3 regions of the Cryobacterium sp. 10C3 genome follow, and region 1 is predicted to be linked to each of the others. Evidence: predicted binding sites of a transcription regulator. Region 1 holds the regulator's gene; each other region holds the start of a gene.
The links. The regulator LexA, encoded in region 1, represses DNA repair genes until DNA is damaged. The targets are predictions, from matches to a motif close to TCGAACANNTGTTCGA.
Positions count from the first base shown of each region.

Region 2: RGU41_RS06680 (HNH endonuclease signature motif containing protein) is a predicted target of LexA. The motif match lies at 4,000-4,015, and genes of this name have one in related genera.
Region 3: RGU41_RS11930 (HNH endonuclease signature motif containing protein) is a predicted target of LexA. The motif match lies at 5,122-5,137, and genes of this name have one in related genera.

Region 1 covers NZ_JAVIWF010000002.1:1,889,105-1,898,776, reverse strand. The annotation lists partial or broken gene RGU41_RS09870 (class I SAM-dependent methyltransferase) at 132-754, opposite strand; gene hflX (GTPase HflX) at 796-2,346, shown strand; partial or broken gene RGU41_RS09860 (methylenetetrahydrofolate reductase) at 2,552-2,842, shown strand; gene RGU41_RS09855 (methylenetetrahydrofolate reductase) at 2,944-3,540, shown strand; gene metE (5-methyltetrahydropteroyltriglutamate--homocysteine S-methyltransferase) at 3,714-6,053, shown strand; gene lexA (transcriptional repressor LexA) at 6,166-6,789, opposite strand; gene RGU41_RS09840 (LysM peptidoglycan-binding domain-containing protein) at 7,193-7,567, shown strand; gene RGU41_RS09835 (histidinol-phosphate transaminase) at 7,701-8,780, shown strand; gene hisB (imidazoleglycerol-phosphate dehydratase HisB) at 8,806-9,444, shown strand; gene hisH (imidazole glycerol phosphate synthase subunit HisH) at 9,441-9,672, shown strand, end outside.
Region 2 covers NZ_JAVIWF010000002.1:1,263,524-1,273,195, forward strand. The annotation lists gene RGU41_RS06660 (PAC2 family protein) at 1-650, opposite strand, end outside; gene RGU41_RS06665 (HAD family hydrolase) at 732-1,481, shown strand; gene RGU41_RS06670 (tRNA (adenine-N1)-methyltransferase) at 1,514-2,695, shown strand; gene RGU41_RS06675 (FKBP-type peptidyl-prolyl cis-trans isomerase) at 2,781-3,749, shown strand; gene RGU41_RS06680 (HNH endonuclease signature motif containing protein) at 4,035-5,705, shown strand; gene RGU41_RS06685 (helix-turn-helix transcriptional regulator) at 5,787-6,815, shown strand; gene RGU41_RS06690 (WYL domain-containing protein) at 6,812-7,822, shown strand; gene RGU41_RS06695 (hypothetical protein) at 7,826-8,188, shown strand; gene tatA (twin-arginine translocase TatA/TatE family subunit) at 8,181-8,402, shown strand; gene tatC (twin-arginine translocase subunit TatC) at 8,450-9,202, shown strand; partial or broken gene RGU41_RS06710 (DEAD/DEAH box helicase) at 9,212-9,672, shown strand, end outside.
Region 3 covers NZ_JAVIWF010000002.1:2,298,999-2,308,670, reverse strand. The annotation lists gene RGU41_RS11945 (FAD-dependent oxidoreductase) at 1-1,669, opposite strand, end outside; gene RGU41_RS11940 (hypothetical protein) at 1,836-2,003, shown strand; gene RGU41_RS11935 (hypothetical protein) at 2,462-3,340, shown strand; gene RGU41_RS11930 (HNH endonuclease signature motif containing protein) at 3,417-5,102, opposite strand; gene RGU41_RS11925 (VOC family protein) at 5,336-5,992, shown strand; gene RGU41_RS11920 (VOC family protein) at 5,920-6,237, shown strand; gene RGU41_RS11915 (phospholipase) at 6,234-6,878, shown strand; gene RGU41_RS11910 (antibiotic biosynthesis monooxygenase family protein) at 6,867-7,193, opposite strand; gene hxlA (3-hexulose-6-phosphate synthase) at 7,289-7,912, opposite strand; gene hxlB (6-phospho-3-hexuloisomerase) at 7,991-8,575, opposite strand; gene RGU41_RS11895 (LuxR C-terminal-related transcriptional regulator) at 8,677-9,672, shown strand, end outside.

The DNA.
Region 1 (9,672 bases):
CCCAGGTCGGGGATTCGCCCGTCCCTGCCGCGAGAGTACGAATATGGCCCCTTCGCGGTCCGCGAAAGGGCCATATCTCCGCTCTCGCGGAACCTTGCGGGCGCGGGCTCAGCGGGGGAGTGCTCTCGCGGTTAGAGGGTGGGGTCGCCGTGGCGCTTGACGCGGAGGACCCGGAAGCCCTTGCTGATCGCGAAGCGGGAGACCGCGAAGTCGTGGGGGAGTTCGCCGTCGAGCCAGCGCTGCAGGGAATCGGACCCGAGGTTGCGCTGCACGACGAGCCAGGCATCCGAATCGGGCTCGAGGCGCGGTAGCCAGCTACTCAGCAGGTTGTGCAGCTCGTTCTTGCCGACCCGGATCGGCGGGTTCGACCAGATCGTGCGGAACTGCACGTGCGAGGGAACCTGGTCGGGTGTGACGGCCGTGATGTTCGTCAGCCCGAGCTTCTCGGCATTCAGCCGTACGAGGTCGAGGGCGCGCTCGTTGACGTCGACCGCCCAGATCGTGGCGCGCGGCGAAGCGAGCGCGAGGTGGAAGCTGATCGGACCCCAGCCGCAGCCGAGGTCGAGGAAGTCGCCCCCGGCGGCGGCGCCGGCGTGTTCTCGAGGAGCACCTTGGTACCCGTGTCGATGTGGTCGGGACTGAACACCGAATTGGCGGTCGTGACCTCCCGCGCCTGACCGCCCAGGTGCACGGTCACCTGCTGCAGCCTGAGCTTGCTGTCGGGGGCAGGGGTGAAGTAATGGTCGGAGGGCATAGAGGGAACCTACCGCTCTTCGAGGAAGTAAGGTTAAAGGAATGATTGAACCAGTTGAAACCCCGGACGACGACGTTGTGGCACGGGTCCTTGCCAGTGCCGATTCCAAGGCCGCCGGCTACTCCCTGTTCCGCAGCGGGAGCGCCCAGGCCCTCGACGCCGAGCCCCGCTCCGACGAACACGATGACGGCCATGACGGCGCCCAGCTCGACCGCGAAGACCGCAACGCCCTCCGCCGCGTTCCCAGCCTCTCCACCGAGCTCGAGGACGTCACCGAGGTCGAATACCGGCAGCTGCGCCTCGAGAACGTCATCCTGATCGGCCTCTACACCCAGGGCACTGTCGCGGACGCCGAGAACTCCATGCGCGAACTCGCTGCCCTCGCCGAGACCGCGGGCGCCACCGTGCTCGACGGCCTCATGCAGCGCCGCGCCACCCCGGACACGAGCACCTACCTCGGCAAGGGCAAAGCGCAGGAACTCGCCGGCATCGTCAAGGCGCTCGGCGCCGACACCGTCATCGCCGACACCGAACTCGCGCCCAGCCAGCGACGCGCCCTCGAGGACGTCGTCAAGGTCAAGGTCATCGACCGCACCGCCACGATCCTCGACATCTTCAGCCAGCACGCCAAGAGCAGGGAGGGCAAGGCGCAGGTCGAACTCGCCCAGCTCGAATACCTGCTGCCCCGCCTCCGCGGCTGGGGTGACTCCATGTCGCGCCAGGCCGGTGGCCAGGTCGGCGGAACCGGTGCCGGAATGGGTTCCCGCGGCCCCGGCGAGACGAAGATCGAACTCGACCGTCGTCGCATCCACACCCGGATGTCCCGGCTGCGCAAGCAGATCCTGGCCATGAAGCCGGCCCGCGAGGCCAAGCGCGCCAACCGCAAGCGCAACGCCGTGCCCTCCGTCGCCATCGTCGGCTACACCAACGCGGGCAAGTCGAGCCTGCTCAACCGGATCACGCGCGCCGGCGTGCTCGTCGAGAACTCCCTCTTCGCCACGCTCGACGCGACCGTCCGGAAGTCGACAACGAGCGACGGCCGGCTGTACACGCTGACCGACACCGTCGGCTTCGTCCGCAACCTGCCGCACCAACTCGTCGAGGCCTTCCGGTCGACCCTTGAAGAGGTCGCCGACGCCGACGTCATCGTGCACGTCGTCGACGCCTCCCACCCCGACCCGGCGAGCCAGCTCGCGACGGTCCGCGAGGTCATCGGTGAGGTCGGCGCCCGGGAGATCCCTGAGCTCGTCGTCTTCAACAAGAGCGACCTCGTCACGGACGACGATCGTCTCGTGCTGCGCGGCCTCTGGCCGAAGGGCATCTTCGTCTCCACCCGCACGGGTGAGGGCGTCGACGAGGTGCTCGCCGCGATCGCCGGACTGCTTCCGCGCCCGTCCATCGAACTCGACCTGCTCATTCCCTACGAGCGTGGCGACCTGATCGCGATGCTGCACGCCCAGGGCACGGTGCTCACGACGGACTACGCCGAAACCGGCACCCGGGTGCGCGCCCTCGTCACGACGGAGATCCAGTCCCAGTTCGCACCGTTCGCCGTCGCACCGGCGGCCGCCGTGCCCGCCGTCGCAAGCTGAACCAGGTAACGAACGGTCACACTCGTGCAATCCGATTAAGGGATTGCTAGAGTTTTCTTCAATCGTTGCCGACGGATTTCTTCCGCCGGCATGGAGCGACAGCCGAGCCCGGCACCCGCCCGCGAACACCCGCCAGGGCTTTCTGGCGGTCCGCGGCCGCCCGGCCATTCAGTGCACACACTGGCTACTGTCGAATGAGGAATGAATGTCCACTCCAACGGACTCCGCCCGCACACGGCGCATCCCCTTTTCGTTCGAGCTGTATCCGCCGAAGACGGATGCCGCAGCATCCGCTCTCGCGACGACGATCGACCATCTCGCAGCGGCGGGCCCCGACTTCCTCTCGGTCACCTACGGGGCCAACGGATCCTCACGCCGCTCCTCGCTCGACGTTCTCAGCCGCATCCTCCGCACGACGAACGTCGAAGCGATGGCCCACCTCACCTGCGTCGGCTCCACCCACGACGAGGCGAACCGGCTGATCCGCGAATTCCTCGACGCCGGAGTGCGCAGCTTCCTCGCCCTCCGCGGCGACCCCCGGCAGGCACGAAGGAGGGCGAGGCGTTCCTCGGCGACTTCGGCAGCGCCGCCGAACTCGTGCAGCTCATCCACCGGGTTCAGGCCGAGAAGTCCCCGTACCGCGAGACGATCATCCCCGGTATCCCCGCCGCACGCGCCGTCAAGCCCGGCCACGAGAAGGTGCGGATCGCCGTTGCGGCGTTCCCGAACGGCCACCCCCGGTCACGTTCCTCGGCGCAGGATATCGACACCCTGCTCGCCAAGCAGGCCGCGGGCGCGAACCTCGGCATCACCCAGCTCTTCTTCCACGCCGACCACTTCCTGAGCTTCGTCCAGCGCGCCAGGGAAGCCGGAGTGCTCTTCCCGATCCTGCCCGGCATCATGCCGGTGACCAGCCCGGCCAGGCTGCGGCGGATCATCGAACTCTCCGGTGAGCAGATGCCGGCAGACCTGTCCATCCGGCTCGAGATCGAACCGACCAAGGAAGGACAGCGTGAGATCGGCATCCAGCACGCCGTCGACCTCGCCAGCCAGGTGATCGCCGGGGGAGCGCCCGGTCTGCACCTCTACGCCTTCAATCAGCACGAGACCGTACTGGAGGTGCTCGACGGCTGCGGCCTGCTCGGCGCGCCGGCTCCGGTCCGGACACCGACGGCACTGCCCACGATCGTGTAACCCGGCCTGGCGCCCCGCCCCGCCCCGGTCGCCAGCGCCGCTCCCGCTCCACCGAACGCCGTACGGGCGCCTCGGATTTCCGTCGCGCCCGAAAGCACCCTGCACGCCGCGGCATCCGCCCCACACACCACCCGCCAGCATCCGCTGCACCGCCCAACCGCAAAGGAAACGTTATGACCAGCACTGCCCCGTTCCCCGCAGGCACGATCCTCGGCTATCCGCGCATCGGCCCGCGCCGAGAACTCAAGAAGGCCGTCGAATCCTTCTGGGCCGGCACATCGAGCGCCGTCGAACTCGAGGCCGCCGCGGCCGGACTCCGTCAGGCCACCCGCGACCGCCTCGCCGCCCTCGGCCTCGGCCGCACCGACTCCGCCATCCCGGAGTCGTTCTCCTACTACGACCAGATGCTCGACGCGCTCTGCACGGTCGGCGCCGTGCCCGCCCGCTTCGCCGGACTCGTCGACGCCGACGGGCACATCGACCTCGCCGGATACTTCACCCTCGCCCGCGGCGAGGGGGACAGCCTCCCGCTCGAGATGACCAAGTGGTTCGACTCGAACTACCACTACCTCGTGCCCGAGATCGGGCCGGAAACGGAGTTCTCCCTCTCGAGCGACCGGATCGTGCGCGAATTCGAGGAGGCACGCGCCGCCGGCTTCCTGACCCGGCCCGTCATCGTCGGCCCGGTCACGTTCCTGCTGCTCAGCAAGCCGAGCGACGAAGCCCCTGCGGGCTTCGAGCCCCTCGACCGGCTCGATGACCTCATTCCGGTGTACGCGACCCTGCTGCAGCGCCTCGCCGACGCCGGTGCCGAGTGGGTGCAGCTCGACGAACCCGGCCTCGTCAGCGAGAGCATCCACGTGCCCCGCGCCGAGACCCTCAGCGCCGTGCAGTGGGCGTACGGGACCCTCGGGCACCTCGCCCAGCGTCCGGCGATCTTCGTCGCTGCCCCCTACGGCAGCCTCGACGACGCCCTGCCCGTGCTCGCCGGCGCACCGATCGAGGCCATCGGCCTTGATCTCGTCCGCGGCACGCTCCCCGAGACCGCCCCAGGGCTGGACGGGAAGACCCTCGTCGCCGGTGTCATCGACGGGCACAACATCTGGCGCGGTGACCTGGCGGATGCCTTCGCTCAGGTCACCGGGGCCGGCGCACTGTCGCCGCGGATCGCCGTCTCGACCTCGACGAGCCTCCAGCACGTCCCGCACACCGTCGCGGACGAGACCGCGCTCGGCGCCGAACTCGTGAGCTGGCTCGCATTCGCCGACGAGAAAGTCGGCCAGGTTGTGACCCTCGCCCGCGGCCTGGCCGACGGACGGGAGGCCATCAGCGCCGAACTGGACGCTGCGACCGGCGCACTCGCCTCCCGCAGCGCCGCCCCCGGCGTCCGCGACGGTGCCGTGAGGGCCCGTGCCGCGGAGCTCACCGACGCCTCGTACAGCCGAGGGGTTTACGCCGACAGGCTCGCCGCCCAGGAGGCCGCACTCGCGCTGCCCTTCCTGCCGACGACGACCATCGGCTCCTTCCCGCAGACCGGGGAGATCCGCCGTGCCCGCGCCCGTTTCCTCACCGGAGTGCTCAGCGACGCCGAATACCGCGACCTGATGCGCGCGGAGATCGCCAGGGTCGTCGCCCTGCAGGAGGAGATCGGCCTCGACGTGCTCGTGCACGGCGAACCCGAGCGCAACGACATGGTGCAGTACTTCGCCGAGAACCTCGACGGCTTCGCGGTCACCGAGAACGGCTGGGTCCAGTCCTACGGCAGCCGCTGCACCCGCCCGTCCATCCTGTGGGGCGATGTCTCCCGCCCGAAGCCGATCACCGTCGACTGGTCGACCTACACGCAGGGGCTGACGGCGAAGCCGGTCAAGGGCATGCTGACCGGCCCGGTCACCATCCTCGCCTGGTCCTTCGTGCGCGACGACGAGCCCCTCGGCGAGACGGCGCGCCAGGTCGCCCTCGCCCTCCGCGACGAGATCGCCGACCTCGAGGCCGCCGGAATCGGCATCATCCAGGTCGACGAGCCGGCCCTGCGCGAACTGCTTCCGCTCAAGAAGGCCGGCCACGCAGACTACCTCGACTGGTCCGTCGGCTCGTTCCGGCTCGCGACCGCCGGGGTGCGGGACGCCACCCAGATCCACACCCACCTCTGCTACTCCGAGTTCGGTGTCGTGCTCGAGGCGATCCGCGCTCTCGACGCCGACGTGACGAGCATCGAGGCGGCCCGCTCCCGGATGGAGGTCGTGACGGACATTCAGGCCAATGGCTTCGACCACGGCATCGGCCCGGGCGTCTACGACATCCACTCACCGCGGGTGCCGGGCGTTGCCGAGCTGACGGAGCTGCTCGACCGTGCCGTCGCCGCCATCCCGGCCGGTCAGGTCTGGGTGAACCCGGATTGCGGGCTCAAGACCCGCGGCTACGCGGAGACGGTCGAGTCTCTCGGAAACATGATCGAGGCGACCCGCATCGTGCGCGCCCGCCTCGCCGCAGGCGTGCCCGCCCTCGCCTGATCCTCCTCGCGGCGAACACCCGCCGCGCGCGACGCGCCGTTTGCGCCGCTTCGCGCCAGGCTTGCCTGGCGCGAAGCGGCGCAGTTGGCGCGCACGGGGGATCTACAGGGAGCTACAGGGAACGCAGGACGGCGACGATCTTGCCGAGGATCTCGGCGTGGTCACCGAGGATCGGCTCGAAGTTGGTGTTCCTCGGCAGCAGCCAGGTGTGGCCGTCACGCTGCCGGAAGACCTTCACCGTCGCCTCGCCATCGAGCATCGCGGCGACGATCTCGCCGTTCTCCGCGGTCTTCTGCTGGCGGACGACGACCCAGTCGCCGTCCATGATCGCGGCGTCGATCATCGATTCGCCGACGACCTTGAGCATGAACAGCTCGCCCTTGCCGACGAGCTGGCGCGGGAGCGGGAAGATCTCGTCGACCTGCTGGTCGGCCATGATCGGAACACCGGCCGCGATCCGCCCGACGAGCGGCACCATTGCCGCGTCGCCCACCGGGGTACCCTGCTGGAAGTTCTCGGCGGCGCCGGCCGCGGTGTCCTCCGGCGACTGCGGCAGCTCGATCAGGACCTCGAGCGCCCGGGGCCGGTTCGGGTCCCTGCGCAGGTAGCCGCTCAGCTGGAGCTGGTTGAGCTGGTGGGTGACGCTCGACAGCGACGACAGGCCCACGGCGTCACCGATCTCCCGCATGCTCGGCGGATAGCCGCGCTGGCCGACAGAGCGCTGGATCACGTCCATGATCGCGCGCTGCTTGTCGCTGAGGCTCTTCCTCCGACGTGTTCCGCCGCGCTCGGGGGAACTGCCGGCGAACGGGGTCACGCTGTCCGGGGTCACGCTGTCCTGGGTCACGATGTCGCTCCTGTCGGTGGCGGTGGACGGTGGCGGGCGGTCGCCCCGGTGGATGCCGTGAGGCGACCGTATCCGAATGTCAGTGGTCGCTGGTTGAGTTCACACCAGTCAATCGAAACTGTAACCAGCCTGGGGCGAAGTGCAGACATTCATTCGAGTGTGTCGTGTACTTCACCCCAATAATAACCGGAGAAAGTCTTGATTGTTCGAACAATCGAATATATATTCGGAACATAGCTTCGTATCCGGCTCTCCCGGCCGAGAGCCGGATACGAATACACAGGAGGCAGACATGAGCACAACAATCGAGCTGGTCCCGGGGGCGCACACCCGGCTGCGCATCACCCGGCGCGGTCGTGCCGTGCTGACCGCGATCGCCGGCGTCCCCCTCGTCGTCGGCGCGCTTGCCCTCGCCCTCAACGGCGGCCTCGCCGCCGCAGACGGCAGCACCTTGAGCGGCAGCGGCATGAGCGCCGACGCGGGTGGAAGTGCGACGACCTTCGACTACGTCACGATCCAGTCGGGCCAGTCGTTGTGGCAGCTTGCCGAGCGCATCGCCCCTTCTGCCGATCCGCGCGAGGTCATCGCCGAGATCGTCAACCTGAACCAGCTGCCCTCCGAGAGCGTGCAGCCGGGCCAGCGCTTGGCTCTCCCTGCCGAATACTGAGCAAGCCGGATACTGAGCAAGCCGGACAGTGAGCAAGCCGGATACTGAACCACCGGAGTACTGAGCAAGCCAAATACTGAACCACGGGCAATATGACCCGCCGGTGCTGAGGCCCATCGGTAACATGGGGGGAGTGACCAGTCTCAACGACCTGCCTCTCCGCGACAATCTTCGCGGGCTCACTCCCTATGGGGCGCCGCAGCTGCACGTGCCGGTCGCGCTCAACGTGAATGAGAACACCCACGGCATCCCCGAGGACGTGGCCGTCGACATCGCCGCAGCACTGGCCGCCGCTATCCGGGGGATCAACCGGTACCCGGACCGGGAATTCACGGAACTGCGCGAGGCGATGGCCCGCTACCTCGGACACGGTCTCACCCGTCAGAACATCTGGGCGGCCAACGGCTCCAACGAGGTTCTCCAGCAGGTGCTGCAGGCCTTCGGCGGGCCGGGACGCACCCTCCTCGGTTTCGCCCCCACCTATTCGATGTACCCGTTGCTCGCCTCGGGAACCGGAACCCGCTGGGTCGCCGGTGACCGCGACGCCGACTTCGAACTCACCCCGGAACGCGCCGTCGACTGGGTCAACCGGGTCAATCCCGACCTCGTCTTCCTGTGCTCCCCGAACAACCCGACCGGCACCCCGCTCTCTCTCGACGTGATCGCCGCCGTCTACGACGCCTGTGACGGCATCGTGGTCGTCGACGAGGCCTACGCCGAATTCGCTCCGGTGGGAACGGCATCCGCTCTCACCCTGCTGCCCGGCAGGGAACGCCTGCTGGTCTCCCGCACGATGAGCAAGGCCTTCGCATTCGCCGGGGCCCGGGTGGGCTACCTCGCCGCCGACCCGGCCGTGACGGATGCGCTGCGGCTCGTGCGCCTGCCGTACCACCTCTCCGCGCTGACCCAGGCCGCGGCCGTCGCCGCTTTCGCGCACACGCCGGAGATGCTGCGCATGGTCGACGACATCCGCGGCCAGCGCGACCGCCTCGTCACCGAGCTGCACCGGCTGGGCTACCGCCCCTTGCGGAGCTGGAGCAATTTCGTGCTGTTCGGCGGGGTCTCCGACCCGCGCGGAACCTTCGAGGCGCTGCTCGCCGAGGGCATCCTCGTGCGCGACGTCGGGATCCCCGGCCACCTGCGGGTCACGGCCGGCACCGAGCGCGAGACGAGCGTATTCCTCGACGCCCTCGAAGCACTGGGCCACGCGTAACCGCCCGGGCCAATAAACTAGCCGCATGAGCTCACAGTCACCGGCCGCACAGTCATCGACCGCACAGGCCCGCATCGCGCACCTGCAGCGGGAGACGAGCGAGTCGAGCATCGACCTGACGATCAACCTCGACGGCACCGGCGTCTCCGACATCCACACCTCGGTGCCGTTCTACGACCACATGCTCACCGCGTTCGCCAAGCACTCGCTGACCGACCTCACCGTGCGCGCGTCGGGGGACATCGAGATCGACGTGCACCACACCGTCGAAGACGTCGCCATCGTGCTCGGACTCGCCATCCGGCAGGCGCTCGGAGACAAGTCCGGCATCTCCCGCTACGGCGACGCGCTCGTGCCCCTCGACGACGCCCTCGCCCAGGCTGTCGTCGACATCTCCGGCCGCCCGTACCTCGTGCACACCGGGGAGCCTGCCGGCTTCGAGTTCCACCTCATCGGCGGACACTTCACCGGCTCGATGGTGCGCCACGTCTTCGAGGCGATCGCATTCAACGCGGCCCTCACCGTGCACGTCACCGTGCTCGGCGGCCGTGACCCGCACCACATCGCCGAGGCCGAATTCAAGGCCTTCGCCCGCGCCTTCCGTCAGGCCAAGGCCTACGACCCGCTCGTCTCCGGCATCCCCTCGACCAAGGGCGCCCTGTGACGAGCGTCGTCGTCTTCGACTACGGCACCGGCAACGTGCACTCGGCCGTCAAAGCCCTCGAACTCGCCGGCGCCGACGTGACCCTGACGAGCGACCGCCGCACCGCCCTCGAGGCTTCCGGCCTCGTCGTGCCCGGCGTCGGAGCGTTCAGCGCCGTGATGAGCGCCCTCACCGCCGTGCGCGGCGACGAGATCGTCGACCGCCGCATCGCCGGGGGACGGCCGGTGC
Region 2 (9,672 bases), 630 kb from region 1:
ATCGCCTTCGGCGACGGCGCGTTGTGCACGTAGTGGGGGACGGACGCCCAGATCGAGAGGGTCGGGATGCCGACGAGCTCTGCCGCGTGCGAGAGCACGCTCAGGATCCCGACGGGACCCTCGTAGCTGCTGCGCTCGATCTGCAGCTCGCTGCGCACCTCGGGGTTCTCGCTCGAGACAAAAATGGAGATGGGGCGCGTGTGCGGAACGTCCGCGAGCATGGCGCCGAGGAAGACGATTCCGCCGATGTCCGCAGCGAGGGCCGCGTCGAGCACCTCTGCGGTGAATCCCTTCCAGCTGCGGCTCGGCTCTGTGCCGAGCAGGAGGTAGATGTTGCCCGCATTGCTGCCGCTCACGCGCAGCTGTGCGTCGTCGGCGAGGGGCTCCCCGACGACGCCAGGCTCTGCAGGACCGAACAGGGTCGCGCCGGGCCATTCGAGCTGGCGGTGACCCTCGTCATCCGTGGAGATCGTCGGCCGGTTGAACTGGTAGTCGAAGTAGACCTCGGGGTCCACCTCGAAGAGGGAGGACACGTCGAGGAGGTCCCTGAGGATGCCAACGGCACCGGTCGCGGCCTCACCCGCGTCGTTCCAGCCTGCAAACGCCACCACAAGGAGGCGTCCGCCCAGGAATCCATTGCCATCTGTCACTGCGTGAAACCTCGATCTGCCGGGGCGCCCGGAAAAGCACCGTCAGTCAAGGATAAGCGGTGCCCCTTACACTTGGACCCTGTGAACCCGTTCCGTCCTCTTTCGCCCCTGCCCGCGGCCGTGCTGTGGGATATGGACGGCACGATCGTCGACTCGGAACCGTACTGGATGCGTGCCGAAACCGAGCTCGTCGAGAGCTTCGGCGGTGTCTGGACGCACAGTGATTGCATGCTTCTGGTCGGAAGCGGCCTGCTGGGCTCCGCGGCCATCCTGCAGGATCGCGGTGTCCGCCTCGACGCCGAAGTGATCGTCGACCGTCTGACCACGCGGGTCCAGGGCCTCCTCAGTGAGTTCGGTGCACCCTGGCGCCCCGGCGCCCTCGAGCTGATGACGGAGGTCAAGGCCGCGGGCATCCCGATGGCCCTCGTGACCATGTCGGAACACCGGATGGCGCAGCAGGTGTCCGACCAGGTCGGATTCGCCGCATTCGATGCGATCGTCGCCGGTGACATGGTCCTCCAGAGCAAACCGCACCCTGAGGCCTATCTCTCGGCCGCCCGGTTGCTGGGTGTCACCCCCGCCGACTGTGTTGCCGTCGAGGACTCCCTGCCCGGCATTGCGGCGGCCGTCGCCTCCGGCGCCGTTGTCATCGCGGTCCCGCACATGGTCGAGATCGAAGCGAGCGCCCGGTACGAACTGTGGCCGACCCTGCACGGACGCACGCTGGCCGGCGTCCACACTGTCTTTGCCGAGCGGCGCGCTGCCGTCGCCGAGGTACCCGCGCGGCCCGGTTCCGGCTCGCATCCGACCGAGGACGACATCCACGCATGAGCGACACCGACAACATGAGCGAAACCGGCACCATGAGCGCCGGCAACGGCATCACCCCGAACGGCGAATACACCCAGGTCATCCAGAGCAGCGGGCCCTTCCGGGTCGGCGATCGCGTGCAGCTCACCGGCCCCAAGAACAAGCTCAACACCATCACGCTCGAGCCGGGCAAGGTCTTCCACACCCACAGGGGAATCCTCGCGCACGACGACATCATCGGCCTGCCCGATGCATCCGTCGTCGTGAACAACGTCGGGGTCGAGCACCTCGCGCTGCGCCCGCTGCTCAACGACTTCGTGATGTCGATGCCGCGGGGAGCCGCGATCATCTACCCCAAGGATGCGGCCCAGATCCTCGCCCAGGCGGACATCTTCCCCGGTGCGACGGTCGTCGAGGCCGGGGTGGGCTCTGGTGCGCTGTCGCTGTGGCTGCTCCGCGCGATCGGGCCGGCCGGGCACCTCGCCTCCTTCGAACGCCGGGCGGAGTTCGCCGATGTCGCGAGGGACAACGTAGCGACCTTCCTCGGCGCCGACCCGACGAACTGGACGATCACCCTCGGGGACCTTGCAGACGCACTGCCGTCCGCGGTCCCCGACCAGACCGCCGACCGGGTCGTGCTCGACATGCTCGCCCCCTGGGAATGCCTCGAGGCCGTCTCCGCCGCCCTCAAGCCCGGCGGCGTGCTCCTCTGCTACGTCGCGACCGTGACCCAGCTCTCCCGGGTGGCCGAGGCCATCCGTGGAACCGGGTTCTACACGAACCCGGATTCGAACGAGACCATGGTGCGCGGCTGGCACGTCGAGGGTCTCGCGGTCCGCCCGGACCACCGCATGATCGGGCACACCGGGTTCCTGATCACGGCACGGCGTCTCGCCCCCGACACGATCCTGCCCGAGCTCAAGCGCCGGCCCTCCAAGACCGACTTCTCGGATGCGGATGTCGAGGCTTGGACCCCTGGCGCACTCGGCGAACGCAGTGTGAGCGGAAAGGTCATGCGCAAGCGGGTCCGGATCGCGGAGGCCGGCGCAGCCACCTCCAAGGCCAGAGGCCTCGACGGTCGGGGCCCGGCCATCGTCGCTGCGCCCCTCGACCTGCACGGAACCGCCGAGACCACCGCCGAGACCACGGCCGACACCACGGCCGACACCACGGCCGACACTGCAGCCGACACTGCAGCCGACGCCGCGACCGACACCGCAGCCGACGCCGGTTAGGATAGGCTCCGGCCGTGTTCGGCCTCCCGACTGTGGGCGCCAGAGGGCGCCGCACGCTGAACGTCCCACACTGAAATGAGATCCTGTGCGTAGAGCTTCTGCCCTCATTGCGACTGCCGGCCTGCTGCTTGCCGCCCTCACCGGGTGCAGCAGCAGTGCGGATGCCGCGTCGAGCTGCGTCGCACCGATCAGCGATGGCGCCGCCTCGAAGCTCGTCACGGTCAGCGACAACCTCGGCGCCGTTCCGAAGGTCGACTTCCCGACCCCGCTCATGACGGGGACGACCCAGGGCAGGGTCATCGTCCCCGGCTCCGGCGACAGGCTTGTCACCGGCCAGCAGGCGAAGATCGAACTGAACGTCTACAACGGGACGACGGGCTCACCGATCCAGGTCAGCAAGTACGACAGCACGAGCGCGAACGTGCTCACCCTCAACGACCAGACCATCAAGGGCATCACCGACGGGCTCGCCTGCGCGCAGGCCGGCTCGCGCATCGCCGTCGTCGTCTCCCCGGACGACGCGTTCGGACCCCAGGGCGGCAACTCCACCCTCGGGATCGCCGCGACGGACTCCCTGGTCTTCGTGATCGACGTTGTGAAGACCTACCTGCTCCGGGCGAACGGTGCCGACCAGACTCCGATCAACGGCCTTCCCGCCGTCGTGCTCGACGCCAACGGCACCCCCGGGATCACGATCCCGGGCGGCACGCCGCCGGCCGACCTTCAGGTCGCCGTCCTGAAGAAGGGCACCGGCGACACCGTCAAGGAGGGCGACACGGTCACCGTGCACTACACCGGCGTCCTCTGGGCGGAGAAGAAGGTCTTCGACTCCAGCTGGACGAAGGGCGCGCCGGCACAGCTCCTCGCCGTCGACGGCTCGAAGACCCAGGGCGGCGTCGTCCCTGGCTTCGCGACCGCGATCATCGGACAGACCGTGGGCTCGCAGATCCTCACCGTTGTCCCGCCCGCGAAGGGCTACGGAGACGCAGCGCAGGGAACCATCCCGGCCGGCTCCACCCTCGTCTTCGTCATCGACATCCTCGGCATCGGCTAGCCCCACCGCTCCACTGCCGCACGCGTCACCCTCCGTTCACGAGAGCGAGGGTGCCGCGTGCTTTCGGGTGACCGGCCCGTGCTTTCGCCGGTGAGCCGGGTCTTCATGGATGCCCCACGAATCTCTGGTCAGGACCACGCGGCCGCCTGGGGCCGCGTGGGGGTCGCCTGAGTGGAACCACGGGCAGGTGAATCAACCGTCTTCAGGTGTGAAACTCGGAATGAGAAGCCCAAAATTATGTGAGTAAGTCTCGCATTCGTGTTCTATTCGGGGTAGAATCGGGGTATGGCAGGAGCTTCAGATCCCCAGTCACACACCCCACCCCACGATTCAGTGGCCGCGGGCGATCAGCCCATCACGGTGGGCCGCGTATCCACCGAGTCGGCCCATCCGGTTGCGGTCGCCGAAGGTCTCGAGGGCGCGGAGGGTCTGGTCGGCTCGGTGTCGTCGGTGCATGCGGATGCTGTCGCCCGGCTCGTGGAGGCGCAGGCGGTTCTCGCAGAGGCCCTGGCGGCGATCCCGGTCGGGCTGCTCAGTGACACAGAAGCTGTCACGGCGCTGAGTACCGTGGAGGCGATCGGTCGGACGGTTGATGCGGCCCGGGTGAGCACGGCGACGGATGTGGACCGGCGGGCCCGGGTCCTCGGCCGCGAAGGTCTGGCCTGGCGGATGGGCTGCACGGGCCCGTGGGATGTCCTCACCCGGGTGACGCGGGTTTCGGCCCGGGAGGTGAAGCGGCGCACGAAGCTTGGCGACGCGGTGTTGCCGCGGCCGTGCGGCGGGAGCAGCTGGTTGCCGCCCTTGTTCCCGACCGTTGGGGCCGCCCTGGCAGCGGGGGAGATCGGGGTGGAGACGGCGGAGTTGATCGTGGCCGGGCTGCAGGTGATCAGTCACCGGGTGGCACCGGATGACCTGTTGACGGCGGAGCGGGCCCTGGTCGCCACGGCGGCCGGGCTGATCACCCCGGAGACCGAGGATTTGGCCGGGGCAGGTGTCCCGGTGACGACGGACCTGATCCGGGGCATGGTCGCGCAGTGGCAGGCGGCCCTGGACCCCGACGGGGTCCTCCCGACCGAGGACCTGTTCGAGGCGAAGTCCAACATCGGCTTCGGCCAACTCAAGAACGGGTTGTATCCGGTGAAGGGTGGGGTGACGCCGGAACTGTTCGGGGTGATGAACACCCTCTTCGACGCCTTCCTGAGCTTCCATGCGAGGCCCGCGTTCCCCACCGCCGAGGAGCAGGCGCTGATGGATTCGGGGCAGATGATTCCCGGCGCCGAATCAGCGGGTACCGACGCGGGCACGGGCCCGGATCTGGACGTGATCGAGGCAGAGCTCCGGGAGCGCCGGGCGGATACCCGCACGGGCGGGGAGAAACGCGCCGACATCCTCCGGGCGTTGTTCGAACACGCTGCCCGCGACACGGACACCCCGTCGATGGGCGGGTCGGCGCCGACGGTGATGGTGCACGTGAACGCCGCCGACCTCGCCTCCGGGGTCGGGGTCGGGTGGATCGACGGGGTCGAAGCCCCCGTGTCTTTGAAGACGGTGCATCAGCGCATCTGCGACGGCGGCTTCCAAGGCGTGTTGTTCGGGGCGAACAACGAAGTCCTCAAGCTCGGGCCGGAACGACGGTACTTCAACCGGGCCCAGCGCCGGGCGATCACCGCCCGGGACGGCGGCTGCATCATCCCCGGCTGCAAGGCGCCGGCGCACTGGGCCGAAGTGCACCACGTGAAGCCCTGGGCGAAAGACGGGCCGACCAACGTCGACAACGGGGTCTTACTCTGCTGGTTCCACCACCACACCATCGACACCTCCGGGTGGGAGATCCGCATGGTGAAGGGCTCACCGCAAGTGCGGGCCCCTGGGTTGATCGATCCGCAACGACTCTGGCGGCCGCCGAACCGGCACCGCGCCCACCAAGTCCTCACCGGACCGCCCAACCGCGCATGACCAGTGACCCGGGCAACGAGTCGCCTCCGCTTCTCGCTCCGCGACACGGTCGGTGTGCCGGCGCTCGGTTAGACTCACGGGGTGTCGACGACCCCCGAACCGATCAACCGCGTCACGGTTGAAGAACGCCTGTTCAGCCTCGTGCTGGCCCTGATAGCGACCGAAATCGGCCTCACGAAGGCCGACATCCTCTCGACCGTTCAGGGCTACCGGCAGCGCTACGTGCACAGCGGCGACAATGCGAGCCTGGAACGGCAGTTCGAGCGGGACAAGGACGACATCCGCGAACTCGGAATCCCGCTCGAGACCGTCGAACAGCCCGACGATCCCGGCAATAACCGGTACCTGCGCTACCGGATCCCCAAGGGGCTCTACGAACTTCCGACCGACGTGTCCTTCTCCGGTGACGAACTGATGCTGCTCAAGCTCGCCGCGACCGTGTGGCGCGAGGGATCGCTCTCGGCGGAGTCCCGGCGCGCCCTGACCAAGCTCAACGCGCTCGGCGGAGCGGACGGCGACCCCGTGCTCGGGTACGCCCCGACCCTCCGGGTCCGCGACGCGTCCTTCGAACCGCTCAGCAAGGCCATGGACCGCGCGCACGTGGTCTCCTTCCTCTACCTCAAGCCCGGCGAGGCGGCGCCCCGGCGCCGTCAGGTGGCGCCGCGCGCCGTCGTCCAGCACGAAAGCCGTTGGCACCTGTTCGGTACCGACCTCGACGCCGGGGCGACCCGCACGTTCCTGCTGTCCCGCATCGTCGGACCGGTCGTGGTCGTCCCCGACCTGGTCGCACCCGAATCCGGGCCGGACGCCGGCCAGACCGCCCTCGCCGAACTCGATGCGCTCTCCGCGGCCAACGTCGCTGAGATCGAGGTCCTCCCGGGCAGCGATGCCGCGGTGCGTCTCGGCAAACGGGCGGCGGATGCCTCCGGCGGCGCCCAGCCGATCGCGGCACTCGTCCTGCACTACACGGACCTCAACATCCTCGCGGACGAGCTTTCCGGGTTCGGTCCCGAGGTCCTCGTGCTCTCCCCGCCGGCCCTCCGGGACGCCGTGCTCGACCGGCTGCTCCGCGTCCGCGACGCCCATGAGCCGCTCGAGGTGCGTTCATGACCCCCCGCGTGCCCCTCGGCGCCCCCGACAAGCTCACATTCCTGCTCTCGCTCGTTCCCTATCTCATCGACCACGACGGCATCAGCGTCACGGACGTCGCCGCTCACTTCGGCGTCGCGCCAGAGCGGGTGCGCGACGCGGTCACCCTCATCGCCGTTTCCGGGGTGCCCGGAGACACGAGCCAGTACCTGCCAGGGGATCTCTTCGACATCGAGTGGGGCCAATTCGAGGCCGACGACACGATCGTGCTGACCCACCTCGTGGCGATCGAGGACTCGCCACGGTTCTCCGCCCGCGAGGCCGCCGCGCTCATCGCAGGACTGCAATACCTCTCCTCGCTTCCCGAGAACGCCGACCGGGATGCGATCGCATCCTTGATGGCCAAGCTCAGCCGGAGCGCCACCGCCGCGCCGAGCCAGCTCGCCGTATCCGCTCGTACCTCGGGAGACGCCATCTCCCTTATCCAGTCCGCACTGCGCTCCGGCGTCCAGGTCAGGTTCGACTACCTGAACGCCCGCGGCGGGCAGGAAGAACGCTACGTCGACCCGCTCCGCGTCGAATCCGTCGACCGGGACTGGTACCTGCGCGGCTGGTGCCACCTGCGCGGAGCCGTCCGGACGTTCCGGCTCGACCGGATGAGCGCCCTCACCGTCACCGATCGCCCCGTGACGAGCCGCACCGAGGAACTCGTGCTGCCGGAGACCCTGTTCCAGGGCTCCGAATCCGACCTGGACGTCGTCGTGGAGCTCGCTGCCGGTGCGCTGCCGCTCCTGGGCGACTACCTCTCCGGCCGCCCGGTCCAGCACCTCGCGGGTGACCGGGTCAGGGCGACCCTGCGTGTCTCGCACTACCACGCACTCAAACGCCTCGTCGCGGGTCTCTCCGGGGTCGTGACCGTCGTCGAGCCCGCCGCCGCTCGCGAGATCGTGCGCGCGTGGGCGGATGCCGGCGCGGCACGGTATTCGGAGCCTGCGGCACCCAGTGCACCGGCAGGGCCGGGGGAGTAGCCGATGCCGTGGTGGAGTTGGCTCCTGAGCTGGACCGGCCTGGTGCTCGTCCTCCTCGGCATGCTGGCCTGGTTCGCCGTCATGCTCTTCCGGAAGCTGATGGCGCTCGCGGATGCAGTCGGCGCGCTCGGTGACCTCGTCGGGGAACTCGACACGGACCCGGCCGAGGAGACACGGCCGCCGCGGCGTCCTGCGATCTTCGCGGACGTGAACGAACTCGCCCTGACCGTCGACCTGCACCGCACCGCGCGTGAACGCTCCAGGCAGGAACGGCGCGATCGTCGGATCGCCAGAGGTAAGCTGTTGCAACACGGCCCGATCGTTAGACCAGACCCACCGATGAAGAGGACACGCCCTCATGCTTAACAACCTGACCGGATGGCACTTCCTGATCATCCTTGTCATCGTTCTGCTGCTCTTCGGTGCGCCCAAGCTTCCCGCACTCGCGCGCAGCCTCGGCCAGTCGATGAAGATCTTCAAGAGCGAGATCCGCAGCGATGAGCCCGCTGAGACGAAGAGCGCACCGGGGACGGACTCCGCCCCGGGAGTCGACGCGCCCGATCCGACGACAAAGCCGTAACCTCCGTGCCTGGGCGCACTCCTCGGCGCACGAACTCCGACGGGAAGATGTCCCTCGGACAGCATCTGCTCGAGCTGCGGAAACGCCTCTTCCTCGCGGCAGCCGGAATACTCGTCGGCGCCGTGATCGGCTATTTCCTGTCCGACTTCGTGTGGAACGCCCTCAGGGAGCCGATTTACACGATCGCGTCGGCACAGGGGCGCAGCGCGCAGCTGAACTACCCGGACATCACGAGCGCCTTTGACCTCAAGCTCAAGATCTCCGTCTACGTCGGAATCGTCATCTCGAGCCCGATGTGGCTGTACCAGGTCTTCGCGTTCCTGATGCCGGGCCTGACCCGCACGGAAAAGCGCTATACCTTCGGCTTCTTCTTCACCGCGGTGCCGCTGTTCCTGGCGGGCTGTGCCGCCGGCTTCTATGTCCTCCCGCACGTCGTTGAACTCATGACCGGCTTTGCACCGTCGCAGGACGCCGCGCTCATCACCGCTCAGAGCTATTTCGATTTCGTGCTGAAACTCGTCGTCGCGATCGGGATCGCATTTGTGCTGCCCGTCTTCATCGTGCTGCTGAACTTCGCCGGGGTGATCAGTGCGCAGTCGATCATCAAGTCCTGGCGGGTCGCCATCCTCGTGATCATCCTTTTCACCGCGATCGCGACCCCCGCCGCTGACGTCGTGTCGATGTTCCTCCTCGCCATCCCCATGGTGGTGCTGTACTTCGCCGCGTACGGGGTGGCCGTGCTGCACGACCGGCGTGCCGCCCGGCGCGCCCTCGCATTCGAACAGGAGCTGGCGCTCTAGGCGTCGACCATGACCTCTCTCCAGACCCCGGCCGAGCCGACGCCGGCCGAGCGCTTCGCAGCGGCCCGCGACCGGGCGAGCCGCCCCAGGCTCTCAGCTTTCCGAGCCGGCCTCCGGTTCGACCTCGACCCGTTCCAGATCGCCGCCTGCGCCTCCCTCGAGGACGGCAACAGCGTCCTCGTGGCGGCACCGACCGGAGCGGGCAAGACCCTGATCGCGGAATTCGCGATCTACCTGGCGATGAAGCAGTCGACCAAAAAGGTCTTCTACACCGCCCCGATGAAGGCGCTCAGCAACCAGAAGTTCCAGGAGCTCGTCGCCGAGTACGGGGCGGACGAAGTCGGCCTCCTCACCGGCGACACCAACGTGAACCCGCAGGCCCGGATCGTCGTCATGACGACCGAGGTGCTGCGCAACATGCTCTACGCGGACTCTGACCTGCTCACCAACCTCGCCTTCGTGGTGCTCGA
Region 3 (9,672 bases), 410 kb from region 1:
CGTGCCACGACCGGAAGGTGTCCGACCCGCCGGAGAGAGTGGCGACATCCGTGAACCCGCGTTGCACGAGCGCGCGGTAGGCGAGGTAACTGCGGAACCCGACCGCGCAGTACAGGCGCAGCGGCCCGGTGCGGTCCCAGAGCTCGCATTCGAGGCGGATGCTTCCGAGCGGCACGTTCTCGGCGCCCGGCAGGTGCCAGATCGAGAATTCCTCCGGGGTGCGCACGTCGATGAGCCGAGCCCCGGCAGTCGCTTCCGGGTAGTCCTGGGCGTACCAGAGGGTGAGGTCGCCGCGGAGCACGTTGCTCGCGACGAAGCCGGCCATGTTCACCGGGTCCTTCGCGGAACCGAACGGAGGAGCGTACGCGAGCTCGAGCTCCTCGAGGTCGTAGACGGTCTGGCCACCGCGGAGGGCGGTCGCGAGCACGTCGAGGCGCTTGTCGACGCCGTCGAAGCCGGCGGCCTGCGCGCCGAGGATGCGCCCGGTGTCGGGGGCGAAGAGGACCTTGAGCTGCATCATCGCGGTGCCGGGGTAGTAGCCGGCGTGGCCGGAGGGGTGCACGTGCACGGCCCGGTACGGGACCTCGGCGGCGAGGAGTTGCCGTTCGGTGGCGCCCGTTCCGCCGGCGACCATGTCGAAGATCTTCACGATCGAGGTGCCCTGGGTTGAGCGGTAGTCGGTGTTTCGGCCGCAGATGTTCTCGGCGGCGACCCGGGCTTCGCGGTTCGCGGGTCCGGCGAGCGGGGCCAGCCAGCGCCCCGGCAGCACGGTGTGCGGCGTTTCGACGGAGTCGCCTGCCGCCCAGATGTGCGGGTCGGAGGTGCGCATGTGCGTGTCCACCGTGATCCCGCCGCGGGCGCCGAGCTCGAGCCCGGCCGCCTTCGCGAGCGTGGTGTTCGGGCGCACCCCGGCGGAGAGGATCACCAGGTCGGCCGCCAGGACGGTCGAGTCCGTGAGCTCGACGTTGAGACCGCCGTCGGGGCGGGCCGCGAATGCGGCGGCCGCAGTCGACAGGTGCAGGGTGATGCCGCGACTGCGGAGGTGGTGTTCGACGGGGACGGACATCTCGTGGTCGAGGGGCGGCAGGATCTGGTCGCTCATCTCGACGACGTCGACGAGGGCGCCGCGGTGCTTGAGGTTCTCGGCCATTTCGAGGCCGATGTAACCCGCGCCGATCACGACGGTGCGCACGGGTCCGCGGGCGCCCGTCGCGGCGAGGGCGATCGCGGCATCCAGTTGGGCCTTGATGGCGTCCATGTCGCCGATCCGGCGCAGCACGTGCACGCCGGGCAGGTCTATCCCCGGCAGGGGAGGGCGGAGTGGTTCGGCGCCCGTGCAGAGCGCCAGTTCGTCATAAGGTTCCTCGTAGCTGCGGCCGCCGTCGACCTCGCGGACGGTCACGGTCTTCGCGGCACGGTCGATTCGCAGCACCTCGTGTCCGACCCGCACGTCGATGTCGAGGGATTCGCGCAGACTTTCCGGCGTTTGCAGGAGCAGGCGGCTGCGATCAGCAATCACTTCGCCCACATGGTACGGCAGACCGCAATTCGCAAACGAGACGTGATGACCGCGCTCGAGCACGACGATCTCAGCGAACTCGTCCAAACGGCGGGCGCGGGCGGCGACGGATGCGCCGGCTGCGACCCCGCCTACGACAACGATCTTCATGGGGTGCCTTTCGTCGGCCGGGACAGCGATTCGGCCAACCCGGCATATACCCCCGTGGGTAATTGGGGGACTGATTCTGACACTACACCCGCGGGATACCGCGGACCGTGCACTCTCAATACCCATGGGGGTATAGTGAGTGCTTTCACCCACGAAGGAGCTGCCGATGTGCCACGCCAAGACCTGTAAGACCTGCGGGAAGACCACCTGGGCCGGCTGTGGCCAACATGTCGACCAGGTCATGCGCGGAGTGCCGAAGTCGCAGCGCTGCCCCGGGCACGAGAACGAACAGGCGTCCGGTGGCTTCCTGTCCCGGCTCTTCGCGGGCCGCTAGCCTGCTCCGAATTCAGGAGTGGACCCTGTGCAAGCCAGGGTGTAGGTGGATGCGCCGAACGCGTCCGCGGGGCCGACCTGCCGTCCCAGGTCTTCCTCTTGCCACGGAGTAGAGTCTGATTCTCGGCTCTGACCTGCCTATCCGTTGCCGCACTGCGGTCACTAGGATTGAAAATGGGACTTCGGAGCACATCAGTTGTACTCGGTTTCGAAGCGGGGGCGCTGCGGCGCTGCGATTGTGGGGAGATGGACATGCGCGCTCGTTCACGTTCGGCCGCTTGTGTTGTGGCTTTGACAGGGTTGGTTCTGCTCGCCGGCTGCACGGGCCCAGCCCCAGCCTCGCCCGCCTCCGTTTCGGCGACGGACCTGGCGACCGAGACTCCGACGCCTGCGACCGCGTCGGCCGGGCAGACCCGCCCGGCCGCTGTCTTCGGCGGCGATTGCGCCGCAGTCCTCACTGTGGACGAGGTGGCCGCGGCGGTTGGTACGCACGTGACCAGTTGGGCGGCGGCCAGGGCGAGCTCACTTGCGGAGAATCCCTACTATGCCGTGGTGCCCGCGCGTGGTGGCATCGACTGCCAATGGTCCGTGGAGGAGAGCCCCACGTCGGCCTATCTCAGTGCCGTGGTGGTGGCCGCTGCATCGGTACCGACCGACACGGTGGACCAGATCGCCTGCTATGGAGCCGACGTGGCTGATTCTGCGGAGTCGGGGGCCTGCCGCATCAGCGCTACTGTGGCTGGATATTGGCTCAGCGCTGACGTCTATACGGCAGTCGGAACCGTTAACGAGGACGCCCGTAACGCAGCGACAAAGCTTGTCGCGACGTTCTCGGGTCGCGCATTGGCGGCGGGCACCCCGGAGGTGGCGGCAACGCCCATCGGCGCCTGGGAGCGCGAGGATTGCGCAGCACTATCGACCGCTGCAGACATCACGCACGCTGTCTCCAGCCCCGGACTCGCGGTCAGGTCCAATGACTCAGAGGGTACCGAGGGCTCAGAGGGACGTTTCGCGGCCAAAACGAGCACAGGCGCATTCGCATGCGGCTGGTCGCAGTCGCCGATACCAGAAGGCCAGATTGGATCCTTCAGCGTCATCGCGTTGCCCGGTGGGGCCTGGGCGCAGGAGGACATCGCGCGGACGACCGGCGCCGAGAAGGTGTCAATTCCCGGGGTCGACGGCGTGATCCGGATTCCGAATGAAGCTGGCGGCTATACCTTCGACGTTTTCGACGGAGTCAACTGGCTGCAGCTATCGGCGGACATTTCGGCCGAGTCGAATCTCGACCAGTTGATTCCGGCGATCCCAGCGCTCGTCAACGTTCTCAACGCCGCCTGAGCGGCGTCGGGTCGAGCCCCCGACGAACCGGAACGGCGCGTCAGGGAAGACGACGGTGAGGCGGGTTCGGCCTCGGTCAGTCGCGGTTGGGTGGTCCGGTGAGGACCTGGTGTGCGCGGTGCCTGTTCGGTGGCCGCCAGAGTCGTTGCGGGTCGATCAACCCAGGCGCCCGCACCTGCGGTGAGCCCTTCACCATCCGGATCTCCCACCCAGAGGTGTCGATGCTGTGGTGATGGAACCAGCACAGTAGGACACCGTTGTCGACGTTGGTCGGTCCGTCCTGCGCCCAGGGCTTCACGTGGTGTACTTCGGCCCAGTGAGCCGGGGCTTTGCACCCGGGGATGATGCAGCCGCCGTCGCGGGCGGTGATCGCCCGGCGTTGCGCCCGGTTGAAGTACCGTCGTTCCGGACCGAGCTTGAGGACCTGGTTGTTTTCCCCGAAGAGGACCCCTTGGAAGCCGCCGTCACAGATGCGCTGGTGCACCGTCTTCAGCGATACCGGGGCCTCAACCCCGTCGATCCAGCCGACGCCGATCCCGGAGGTGAGGTCGGCCGCGTTCACGTGCACCATCACCGTCGGGGCGGATCCGCCCATGCTGGGCGTGTCCTCGTCGCGGGCGGCGTGTTCGAACAGGGCCCGGAGGATGTCCGCGCGTTTCTCCCCACTCGTGCGGGTGTCCGCGCGCCGCTCCCGCAGCTCGGCCTCGATCACCATGAGCTCCGGGCCCGTACCGACGTCACTGTCGGTGCCCGCGGTCTCGGCGCCGGGGATCATCTGTCCGGAGTCCATGAGGGCCTGCTCCTCCGCGGTGGGGAACGCGGGCCGGGCGTGGAAGCTGAGGAAGGCGTCGAACATCGTGTTCATGATCCCGAACAGTTCCGGCGTGACTCCGCCCTTCACCGGATACAACCCGTTCTTGAGTTGGCCGAAGCCGATGTTCGATTTCGCCTCGAACAGGTCCTCGGTCGGGAGGACCCCGTCGGGGTCCAGGGCTGCCTGCCACTGCGCGACCATGCCCCGGATCAGGTCCGTGGTCACCGGGACACCTGCCCCGGCCAGGTTCTCGGTCTCCGGGGTGATCAGCCCGGCCGCGGACGCGACCAGGGCCCGCTCCGCCGTCAACAGGTCATCCGGGGCCACCCGGTGGCTGATCACCTGCAACCCCGCCACGATCAACTCCGCCGTCTCCACCCCGATCTCCCCCGCCGTCAGGGCGGCCCCGACCGTGGGGAACAAGGGCGGCAGCCAGCTGCTCCCGCCGCACGGCCGCGGTAACACCGCGTCGCCGAGCTTCGTGCGCCGCTTCACGTCTCGGGCCGAGACCCGCGTCACCCGGGTGAGGACATCCCACGGGCCCGTGCAGCCCATCCGCCAGGCCAGACCCTCCCGGCCGAGCACCCGGGCCCGCCGGTCCACATCCGTCGCCGTGCTCACCCGGGCCGCATCCACCGTCCGCCCGATGGCCTCCACGGTGCTCAGCGCCGTGACCGCTTCTGTGTCGCTGAGCAGCCCCAGCGGGATCGCGGCCAGGGCGTCTGCGAGAACCGCCTGGGCTTCGGCGAGCCTTGCGACAGCATCCGCATGCACCGACGGCACCGACCCCGCCAATCCTTCAGCACCCTCGAAACCCTCGGCAACCGCGACCGCAACCGGATGGGCCGACTCGGTGGATGCGCGGCCCACCGTGGTGGGCTGATCGCCCGCGGCCACTGAATCGTGGGCCTGCGGGGTGTGTGACTGGGGATCTGAAGCTCCTGCCATACCCCGATTCTACCCCGAATCGAACACGAATACGAGATCTACTCAGTTTATTTAGGCCATCGAGGTTTGAGTGTCAGACTTAAATATCATTCTGAGCGCAAATTCGAGAGTCTCCTGAGCGGCCTGGAAAGTTTACTTGACGCTTCAAGTAATGCTGCTAGAGTATTGGTTGTCGGTTCAACTAAGCGGGTTGGGCATGACTTGTGAGCCCGACGCGACCGCAGGAGACGAACATGACACTGACCACTGACCTCACCGGATCCCGCGCCGCCACAGGCGACCTCCTCGCGGCGACGACAGGCATGGATGCCGTCACGCTGCGCGTCGGCGACCTCGCGTTGATGTCCTCCTACTACCGCGAGGCGTTGGCGCTCGACCCGATCAGCGCGCAGGGCACCACCGTCGTGCTCGGTCGCGGCACGACCCCGCTCGTTGTGCTCGAGCACACCCCTGGCCTGCCGGTTCCCGCCCGCAGCCAGGCCGGACTCTTCCACACCGCCATCCTGTTCGACACGAGCGCCGGCCTGGCCGCGACCGTGCTCCAGGCCGCCCGTGACCAGCGTTCGAGCTTCGTCGGCAGCGCTGACCACATCGTCAGCAATGCCTTCTACTTCACCGACCCTGAGGGTAACGGGATCGAGCTCTACGTCGACAGGGACCGGTCGGAGTGGGTCTACAAGAACGGCCAGGTCCAGATGGACACGCTTGCGCTCGACCCGAGCGCCTTCCTGCAGAAGAACCTGCCCGCGGACGGGGAGAATTGGCCGTCGGTCCGGCCAAGGTCGGCCATGTTCACCTCCAGGTCGGTGACCTCGAGATGGCCCGGCGCTTCTACGTCGACGCCCTCGGCTTCGAAACGACCCTCGACTTCCCCGGCGCGCTGTTCGTGAGTGCCGGCGGCTACCACCACCACATGGCGATGAATGTCTGGAACAGCCGCGGCGTCGGTCCGCGTGCCGCGACCCTCGGCCTCGCCGACGTGGCGATCACCGTTCCCGGCCGCGCTGATCTCGATGCTGTGGCCGAACGACTCCGCCACCGCGCGATTCCGCTTCACGACGACGGCACCAGCATCCGCGTCGACGACCCCTGGAAGACCCGCGTCACCCTGACCGTCGGCGAGGCCTCGGCGTGAGCCCCGCCATCGAGATCACGGCCCGCCGCGACGGCGTCGACCCCGCGCTCCCGTCGACCCGCCCACTCCTGCTGCTTCTGCATGGTTACGGTTCGCACGAAGGCGACCTGCCGAGCCTCGCCGCCTACCTGCCCGACGCGTTCGACTGGGTGTCGCTGCGTGCGCCGCTCGGTCTGCCGACCGGCGGGTTCGCCTGGTTCCCGATCACTGTGCCGGGGCGCCCGGGCGCAGAGTCCGTCATCGAGGCAGCGGATGCCGTACTCGCGTGGCTGGACGCCCACGTGCACCCGGGCACGCCCGTCGTTCCCCTCGGCTTCTCGCAGGGCGGCCTCATGGTCACCCAGCTTCTCCGCCAGGCTCCCGGGCGATTCCCCGCCGGGGTCGTCCTCTCGGGATTCACCCTCGATGCCACGCTCCCAGGCGATGAGGTCCTTGCGGCTACACGCACGCCGGTGTTCTTCGGCCACGGAGATGCCGACCGGGTCATCTCCGCGGAGACGACAGCACGGGCGAGCGCCTGGCTGCCCGGCCACAGCGCCCTGACCGAGAAGGTCTATGCCGGTCTGCCGCACTCGATCTCCGCAGAAGAACTCGACGACGTGTCGCGGTTCCTGACGGAGGCCCTCGTCTCAGTTGGCTGAACCACCGGCAACGGTGTATGACCACAGCTCGCTGCTCACACCGACCGGGCGCGCAGCGGGCTTCCCGTCCTGCGGGGCCTCGCTGCGGTGCCCGTGCGCGAAGGCGGGCGACGTGGACCACGCCTGGAAGGACTCCTCGTCGGCCCAGCGCGTGATGACCAGCCAGGTGGTGCGATCGTCGGTCGGCTGCAGCAGTTCGAAGCCTTCGAAGCCCGGGGCGTCGTCGACGGCCCCTGCGCGGGCGGCGAACCGGCGAGCCAGCTCATCGCCGTTGTCGGCTGGGACAGTAATCGCGTTGATCTTGATGATCGTCATCGGGCTTCCTTCTGTTGTGAATGCGGTGGTGACCGCGTCGTTCGCCCCATGCTGCCACCGCTGGCTGCATGAACCCTCGGTGGCTCGCCTGACTCCTAGATGATCGCGGCGCGCAGCTCCGCGGCCGAGGCGGCGGGGTCGGCGGCGCCGTAGATGGCGCCCCCGGCGACCGCAACGGTGGCGCCCGCGCGCTGGACTCCCCGAATCGTGGACAGGTTCACGCCACCTGCGACGGAGAAGGGAACCTTCGCGGTCTCGCCGTCGTTGAGGAGGGTCTGGAAGGTGAAGCCAGGCTCCGCCTGCTCGTCGAGACCGGCGTGCATCTCAACGAAGACCGCTCCGAGGCCGGTGACCTCACGGGCCCTGGTGACCTTGTCGGCCACACCGATCAGGTCGACGACGATGCCCTTGCCGTGAGCGGTGGCGGCCTTGACCGCACCGACGATCGTGCTGTCTCCGGCGGTGCCGAGCACGGTCACGTAGTCCGCTCCCGCGGTGAAGGCCAGGTCGGCCTCGAGCTCGCCGGCATCCATCGTCTTCAGATCGGCGAACACGAGCTTGTCGGGGTGCGCGTTCTTGATGGCGGTGACGGCGCGCAACCCTTCGCTCTTGATGAGCGGGGTGCCGAGTTCGATGATGTCGACGTGCGGCGCGACCTGGGCGGCGAGGGTGAGGGCGGCGTCGAGAGTGGTGACGTCCATGGCGACCTGCAGTTTCATTGCTGATTCCTTACTTCGGTTGTGCTGGGTTCTTCCTGGTGCACCGCGGTCGCGGCCCAGGGAGGCATCCGGTGGGTGTTATTCGAGGTTCGCGTGCCGGGGCCAGAGCTCTTCCGCCGTGGCGCCCGACATCTTCCAAAGCGCGTCGAAGAGCGCGTCTCCGACGAGGACCAGCGACTGCTCGAACAGTCCTCCGGAGTACTGGGTAGAGAGAACACCGGCGTGGTCCTGTTTCGTTGCGGCCGGGATCACGACGATCACGTCCGCGAGTTCCCCGAGAGGAGAGGTCCGGTCCGTTGTGATGGCGACGACGCCTGCTCCGACGCCTGCCGCGGTGGAAGCGGCGCGGACGATTCCGGCCGTCGTTCCCGAGCCGCTTGCGACCAGGAGCACGTCCTGGCCAGTGATCGCCGGGCTGGTCGCCTCGCCGACCACGTGCGCATCCAGGCCCAGGTGCATCAGGCGCATTGCCGTCATCTGCAGGGCCAGGCCCGAGCGCCCGGCACCGAGCACGAAGACCCGACGTGCGGTGCGGATCCGCTCCGCGGCCCGGTCGAGATCGCTCGGGGACTCCGTGACGATCCGCTCCACGATGCCGTCGACTTCGCCGGAAATCCGGCGCAATGAGTCGGTGGTACGAGCGAATGAAGTGGAAGGTGTCATCTCTCGATCGTGCGCTGCACCGTTCGCGTCTCAGGCCACCCGAACGAGCGGATGTGACTACTCCTTCGGGTAGGTTGCCGCACTTTGAGTAGGGTTGATCTATGTCAGAAGCGAGTAAGTCCCCTTCGATCGAGTTGCTCATCGAGCTCCGGCAGGTACTCGCGAACCCGCTGCTCGCCATTGCGGGGGCCTTCTCCGCCCTGCTGCAGCAGCGCATCCCGCACGGCGCCCTGGTTATCTTCACCGAGGACTGCACGGGGCGCCCACAGAAGAAAGCCGGCCAGGCGGAGGTCATCGACCACGTCACCATCGCGGAACTCGACATTCTCCGCGATACCGTTGCGGCGCGAGGCGGATCGATATGGAACGAACGGGCGCTGCTGGCCCGGTCGGAGCGAACGATGTCGGCCTGGATCGCTTTGACAGGTGCCCTTCTGGTCCTGACCGATCCCGACCTGACCGGGGCGACCCCGACCGGAGTCCGTGAAACGAAGGACCTCGTCGCCGCACTCTGGGAACTGGTCGCGTCGGGCATCCGCAACCAGGTCGTCGTGGCCGCGCCGGACTATCTGCGCGATTCGCGGATGGCGTCGCGAGACCGGGCCACGCTCATCGCCGAATTGACGGATGCCCACTCCACGACTTTGGAGCTGCTGCTCGCGGTTCTGCGTTCGCGCCAGACCGGAGACGCGGCCGCGCGGCAGACGGCGATCGACCTGGCCGTCGCCGCCATGGTGCAGCTGCGCGCGGTGAGCGACCGCGACCGCATCCTGTCCGAGGAGCCGGTCGCCCGGGCGTTCGAGCGGCTCCGAAATGACCTGAGGCCCCTGGCCCGCTTCGGGGACCTCGACGTGCAGTTCATCGAACCGCCCGTCAATGGCCGCGCGTTGCCGGGCGAGGTCGCCCACGCCGGACGTGCGATCGTGCGCGGTGCCGTCCTCGCCCTGGTCGATCAGCCCGGGGTCGCCCGAGTGCGGGTGCAGTGGGACTGCGACGGCCACAACCTGCTGATCAACATTCGCGATGACGGTCCGGGTGACTTGTCCACTGAGACGCCCAGCGTACGCCAACTCGTCGCCCGGGTGGCGGCACTCGAC